Regions from separate parts of the Streptomyces sp. NPDC102283 genome, predicted to be linked through region 2. Evidence: riboswitches for the same ligand, from Rfam matches in the RefSeq annotation. Region 2 holds a riboswitch; the other holds the start of a gene.

Region 1 (3,396 bases), on a different contig from region 2:
TTCCTGACCTGCGACTTGCAGGAGAAGCTGGCGATTTGCGCTGGCGTGGCGGGCTCATCATGCGTGGTCTGCGCACTCTTCCGGTCGAGTTCGAACCGGGTAGCCGATCCGAAAAAAGTGACACAGTGTCAACTCTGTGACTTTCACGTGATCTGCGCTGCATCGACTTGTGACACACGTTCGAGTCCCGCTAGGTTCACGGTTCGACGCGTCGGTCGCACCTTGCTCACGCGTCACCTGTGCGCCGAAGCAGACACGGAGTCCGGCACGGAATCCGCTGCGCGGCGCCCAGGTCACTCGCTTGTCAGTCGCACGGAAGGCATACCCATGGGCTCCGCGAACGGCAGACACCGCCGCCCTCGTCAGGCACCCGCCATCATCGTCGCCGCAGGCGTGACGGGATCGGCCATCGCCATCCCGCTGCTCGGCGCAGGCGGCGCGCAGGCCGCCGAGGCCACCACCTGGGACCGGGTCGCCGAGTGCGAGAGCGGCGGCATGTGGAGCGCCGATCTCGGCAACGGCTACTACGGCGGGCTCCAGTTCTCGCAGGAGACCTGGTCGGCGTACGGCGGGACGGCGTTCGCACCCCGCGCCGACCTCGCCAGCCGCTCGCAGCAGATCTCGGTGGCCGAGAAGGTGCTGGACGACCAGGGCCCGAAGGCGTGGCCCAGCTGCGCCGTCATCTCCGGCCTCGCACTGGACGGCGGCCTGCCGGGCGTCGACCCGGGCACCTCGCCGTCCGCGGACCCGTCCGCCGATCCGTCGGCGGACCCCTCGGCCGACCCGACGACCGGCCCGACCGGTGAAGCGGACGCACCCGGCGAAACGGGTGAATCCGGCAAGTCCGGAGAAGCTGATGAATCCGGCAAGGGTGAGAAGGGTGACGAGGCGGACAAGGGTGGCAGTGGTGGCGCGGAGAAGGGGAGTGAGCGCCCCGACTCCTCGGTGACGCCCTCCGTCCCGCCCGCCCCCGACGCCTCGGACCCCTCCACGGTCCCCGACGCCTCGGCGGGCGAGGACGGCAGGGCGGGCAAGCACCGGGGCGCCCCCGCGCCCGAGGAGGCCGACGCGGGCCGGACGGACGGCCCCCGCGAATCCGGCCGGCACGCCTCGCGCGGTGACGGCGACGCGCGGGACGGCGGCGCTGCGGCCTCCGGCGGGTACACGGTGCGGCCCGGCGACAACCTCTGGGCGATCGCCGACGCGCAGGAGATCCCCGGCGGCTGGACCGGCCTGTACGAGGCGAACAAGGGCCTCCTGGGCTCCGACCCGGACCTGATCCTGCCCGGCCAGAACCTGGAACTGGGCCTGGACCGGGATGCGGACAGGAGCGCGGACAAGAGTGCGGACAAGGCGGCGCCGGAGGGTGCCGGGGCGTCCGCCGGGGCGCCCGCCGCCAACTGATCGAATTCGGGAAAACCCCCCGAAAATCGGGGCAGTTAAGAGACCTATGTCCACTTTTGCGTAAGTGAGACATGGGTCTCTTTGCTTCAACTGGCGCTTTTCGTCCGGCCGGTCCGGGCGTATCGCCCCCCACCTGCGGAAACGGCCCGCAGGCCACCGCGAGTTCGGGTTGATTGCCCCCTATGTCCATCTTTGAATGTCGGGGTTGCCTGTGTTTACGGTCGGAACCGCTCGCACCGCGGGCCCCGTCGACCGTCACGCCGAATCCTGCCGTCGGTCGAAGGGAACAGACGCGTAAGCGCCGTAGGCAGGAGCGGGGGACCCAGGTAGGCCGCCGGGTCCGGACGCCTCGTCGAGACCGACGAGGACGTACGGGAACGGCTTGGGGTGAAGTCGCGAGCAGCACCGTGCGACCGGGCAACTCATCAGCCCGAACCCGACAGCTCACCTCGTAGGCGTCGGTGAGGAGATTCGTTCCATGCTGCTGAACAGCAAGGGCAAGCACCGCCGCCCGTCCAAGGCCACCCGCATCGCCACCCTCGCGGGTGTCACCGGCGCCGCCATCGCCGTCCCGCTGATGGGCGCGACCAACGCTTCCGCCGCCTCCGTCGAGACCTGGGACGCCGTCGCCCAGTGCGAGTCCGGTGGCAACTGGTCCATCAACACCGGCAACGGCTACTACGGCGGACTGCAGTTCTCGCAGTCCAGCTGGGCCGCCGCCGGCGGTACGCAGTACGCCTCCCGTGCCGACCTGGCCTCCAAGGACCAGCAGATCGCCACCGCCGAGAAGCTTCTCGACCTGCAGGGCCCGGGCGCCTGGGCCTGCGCTGGCGCCGGCGGCCTCACCAACGACGGTGTGGACCCGGGCGTGAACACCGGCTCCGGCTCCGGCGAGAGCAAGCCCGAGCAGGCCCAGCCCGAGCGCCAGGCCGAGCAGCCCACCACGCGCTCCGAGCAGCGCACCGCTCCGCAGGCCGAGAAGAAGGCCGAGAGCAAGAAGACCGTCACCACCCCGACCGGCGAGAAGGTCCAGAAGGGCGACGGCGAGTACAAGGTCGAGGCCGGCGACACCCTGAGCACCATCGCCGGGGCGGAGGGCGTCAAGGGCGGCTGGAGCAAGCTCTTCGACCTCAACGACGACATCGTCAAGGACGCGGACCTGATCTTCCCGGGCCAGCAGCTCCACCTGAAGTAATCGCCGTCTCTCCTCCCCGGAGGGGAAGCGTCCGGCGGCACTTCCCCTCGCACGGCTTCCCGGCCCGGCGCGCTCGTCCCCCCAGCGCGCCGGGCCGGGTTCTTCGTGGGAGGCGGAGGCCCGTGGACTCGTATTCGTTCACCTCTTGTTGTTACCGCTCAGTAGATTTCTAGAGTTTTGTCCCGTGATGCAGGCCCTTGGGTCCTTTTTCGTCCCAGGAGGCGGGCGGTCGGCTGGCCGACGCGGCCGGGCCCGATAGGCTCGTGCCGCAAGGCCACAGTGACCCTGCACAACCAGTGTCAGATCCCAGAAGGAGATGCCTCGTGCCGTCCATCGACGTCGTCGTAGCCAGGGAAATCCTCGACTCCCGCGGCAACCCCACGGTCGAGGTCGAGGTTGGCCTCGACGACGGCAGCACGGGCCGTGCTGCTGTTCCGTCCGGCGCCTCCACCGGTGCGTTCGAGGCCATTGAGCTTCGCGACGGTGACCCCAACCGCTACATGGGCAAGGGCGTCGAGAAGGCCGTCCTCGCCGTCATCGAGCAGATCGGCCCGGAGCTCGTCGGGTACGACGCCACCGAGCAGCGCCTCATCGACCAGGCGATGTTCGACCTGGACGCCACCGAGAACAAGGCCTCGCTCGGCGCGAACGCCATCCTCGGCGTCTCGCTCGCCGTCGCGCACGCCGCCTCCGAGGCGTCCGACCTGCCGCTCTTCCGTTACCTCGGCGGCCCGAACGCGCACCTGCTGCCCGTTCCGATGATGAACATCCTGAACGGCGGCTCGCACGCCGACTCC
Region 2 (3,396 bases):
CGAAGATCTTGCCGTCCGCGCCCGGAGTGTCCCAGGCCATGCCCATCTCGACCATATGGACGTCGACCCCGGCCTGGGCGAGCCGGAGGGCGGCCACGGAGCCGCCGTATCCGGTGCCGACGACCAGGACCGGCACCCGGGCGCCGGAGCCGATCGGCGCTGATGCCGCCCGGACGCCCGCCCACGCCGGTGCGGTGTGCCCGGCGATCGCCGCAGCACCCAGAAGAGAACCTGTTCCAGCGATGAATTTCCGACGCGAAACACCCTTGGTCTCGCCATTCCACTTGCTAGTTTCGCTCATGTGACATCCCTCACTCTCGACAGAGTGGAACAGGTTCTACTGTCGATCGCGTGGTAAGTCACTAGAAACCCGGGGGTAACTTCCCGGCATCGCCCGGCATGACGGAGGGGCCCCGGACCATGAGGTCCGGGGCCCCTCGGGCTCGGGCGAGGAGGATCAGTAGGCGCCGAAGACGTTGTCGATCGAGCCGTACCGGTCCGCGGCGTAGTTGCACGCGGCCGTGATGTTGGCGACCGGGTCGTAGCTGTCGGTCGAGGTGCCGGGCACGTGGTAGGCCTGGAAGGTCGGGTCGATGACCTGGAGCAGCCCCTTGGACGGGGTGCCCTTGACCGCGTTGGAGTCCCAGTTGTTGATCGCGGCCGGGTTGCCCGAGGACTCGCGCAGGATGTTGCGGTGGATGCCCTCGTAGGTGCCGGGGATGCCCTGTTCGGCCATGACCGCCAGGGACTCCTTGATCCAGCCGTCGAGGTCGTTCGTGTACGTGACGGCCTTCTCGGCGGCCGGAGCGGCCTTTGCCACGGGAGCGGCGTCGATGCGCTCCGAACGGTCGGCGCGGTCCGCCTCTCCGCCGCGCGCGGCGGACGGGGAAGCCTTGGCGGCCTTGTCCACCTTGCCGCCCGAAGGGGCCTCGGCCTTGGTTCCGAGGGCCAGCTTGATACCGGGGTGAATAAGATCGGGATTCTCTCCGACGATCTTCCGGTTGCCTTCGTACAGCTTCTCCCAGCCGCCGCTGACGGAATATGCGCGGGCGATCTTGGAAAGCGTTTCACCGGCCGCGACGGAATGCTGGGCGGGCGCGGCCTTCACGGCGGAATCCGCTTGGGCCACCGAGGTGGGCGCTACGGCCTGCTGCGGCGCGGCGGTGGGCGCGGGGGCCGCGAAGGCACTGGTGGCACCGATCACCGGGAGGGCGAGAACGGCTCCGCCGACGGTCACGACGGCGAGGCCGCGACGCAGCGAGGTGGACTGGGGACGACGGTGCTTACCCTGTGCGGGCATGGGGGATTTCCTCTCCGGCGCCTGCGAGGTGAGCTGTCGGGTTCAGACGGGAGATGTCTGGCCGCACGCTCGTGCGACTTCACCCCAAGCCGTTCCGGTTACGGATCGGCGACTTACCTGGGTCCCCCGCTCCTGCCGTACGTGAGTGGGTTTCGGATTCCCGGACGGCGGCAGGATTCGGCGTTCCATCCGGATTGACGGTGACCGTAGGCGAGAAACGCCGAACAGAACAAGCCCCGCATTCCGGATTTCCCTTTACATACAAGATCGAAAGGCGGAATTGCCGGATCGGGTCGCTCCGTCACTCCGTCAACTTTCCTCACACAGAAGGGAACCAATGCTTCCGCTTCCACGTCCGCGCCCCCGGACGTGACGCTCACCACTCCCTTGCGACGATGGCGAAAACAAGCTCCAACGAATGCCTCAACATCCCCGATAAGCCCCTTATGGAACAGGGCGCCTAAAAGAAACAAATCACCCATAACGACACAGGTAAACGGACTAATCGGACACTTTAGGCAGGGCCGGTCGGAGAGCCCGCGGGGCGATCGCTTACGGTGTGCGGTGGAGACTAGTAAGCCAACCCTTACCTCCGACGTACGCTGTACCTGCCCGCGTTCGCCCGCCCCGAAGGATCACCACGCCATGACACGCCCCGTCCGCGTCGCCATTGTCGGAGCCGGCCCCGCCGGTATCTACGCTGCGGACGCGCTGCTCAAATCCGAGGTCTGCCAGGACCCGGGGGTCTCTATCGACCTCTTCGAGCGCATGCCCGCGCCCTTCGGTCTGATCCGTTACGGCGTGGCCCCCGACCACCCGCGGATCAAGGGCATCGTCAAGGCTCTGCACCAGGTGCTGGACAAGCCCCAGATCCGTCTCTTCGGGAACGTCAGCTACCCGCACGACATCGGCCTGGACGACCTGCGGTCGTTCTACGACGCGGTGATCTTCTCCACCGGCGCCGAGGCCGACCGGGCGCTCGACGTGCCCGGCATCCAGCTGGAGGGCTCCTACGGCGCGGCCGAGTTCGTCTCCTGGTACGACGGACACCCCGAGGTCCCGCGCACCTGGCCGCTCACCGCGGAGAAGGTCGCCGTGCTCGGCGTCGGGAACGTGGCGCTGGACGTGGCACGCGTCCTGGCCAAGACGGCGGACGAGCTGCTGCCCACCGAGATCCCGGACAACGTGTACCAGGGCCTCAAGGAGAACAAGGCGCTGGAGGTGCACGTGTTCGGGCGGCGTGGCCCCGCACAGGCCAAGTTCAGCCCGATGGAGCTGCGGGAGCTGGACCACTCCCCCAACATCGAGGTCATCGTCAACCCCGAGGACATCGAGTACGACGAGGGCTCCATCGCGACCCGCCGGGAGAACAAGCAGGCCAACATGGTCGCGCAGACCCTGGAGAACTGGGCGATCCGCGACGTCGGCGACCGCCCGCACAAGCTGTTCCTGCACTTCTTCGAGTCCCCGGTCGAGATCCTCGGCGAGGACGGCAAGGTCGTGGCACTGCGCACCGAGCGCACCGAGCTGGACGGCACCGGCAACGTCCGGGGCACCGGTCGGTTCACCGACTGGGACATGCAGAGCGTCTACCGCGCCGTCGGCTACTACTCGGAGGAGCTGCCCAAGCTCCCCTTCGACGTGACCTCCGGCACCGTGCCGCACGAGGCGGGCCGCGTCATCGCCGGCGACGAGCACATGAGCTCGGTCTACGTCACCGGTTGGATCAAGCGCGGTCCGATCGGTCTGATCGGGCACACCAAGGGCGACGCCAACGAGACGGTCGCCTGTGTCCTGGAGGACCGTGCCGCCGGGCGGCTGCCCGAGCCGGCGACGCCCGCCCCGGAGGCCGTCGAGGCCTTCCTGGAAGACCGCGGCGTGCGCTACACGACCTGGGAGGGCTGGCACAGGCTGGACGCCCACGAGCAGGCACTGGGCGCGGCCCAGGGCCGTGAGCGGGTCAAGGTCGTGGAGCGCGAGGGCATGCTGGAGGCCTCCGGCTCCTTCGTGCCGACCGAGCGTCCCGCCGACGCCTGATCAGCGTTGATCTGCGCTTGATCAGCGCCTGATCGACAGTGCGGCCTCTAGGGGGCCGG

Evidence for each region. A riboswitch is a leader RNA that binds a small molecule or an ion and turns the genes downstream of it on or off. The one in region 2 is predicted to bind cyclic di-AMP.
Region 1: linked by a shared signal. The riboswitch ahead of ACIRJT_RS13185 (transglycosylase family protein) and the one ahead of ACIRJT_RS05105 (transglycosylase SLT domain-containing protein) in region 2 are both predicted to bind cyclic di-AMP.

Annotation. Positions count from the first base shown of each region.
Region 1 covers NZ_JBIWLQ010000005.1:383,921-387,316, forward strand. Annotated here, with positions in the region: gene ACIRJT_RS13175 (cytochrome P450) at 1-140, shown strand, start outside; gene ACIRJT_RS13180 (transglycosylase family protein) at 328-1,404, shown strand; cyclic di-AMP (ydaO/yuaA leader) riboswitch at 1,694-1,877, shown strand; gene ACIRJT_RS13185 (transglycosylase family protein) at 1,883-2,599, shown strand; gene eno (phosphopyruvate hydratase) at 2,923-3,396, shown strand, end outside.
Region 2 covers NZ_JBIWLQ010000002.1:143,679-147,074, forward strand. Annotated here, with positions in the region: gene ACIRJT_RS05100 (GMC oxidoreductase) at 1-301, opposite strand, end outside; gene ACIRJT_RS05105 (transglycosylase SLT domain-containing protein) at 458-1,300, opposite strand; cyclic di-AMP (ydaO/yuaA leader) riboswitch at 1,306-1,493, opposite strand; gene ACIRJT_RS05110 (FAD-dependent oxidoreductase) at 1,946-3,337, shown strand; gene ACIRJT_RS05115 (SpoIIE family protein phosphatase) at 3,385-3,396, opposite strand, start outside.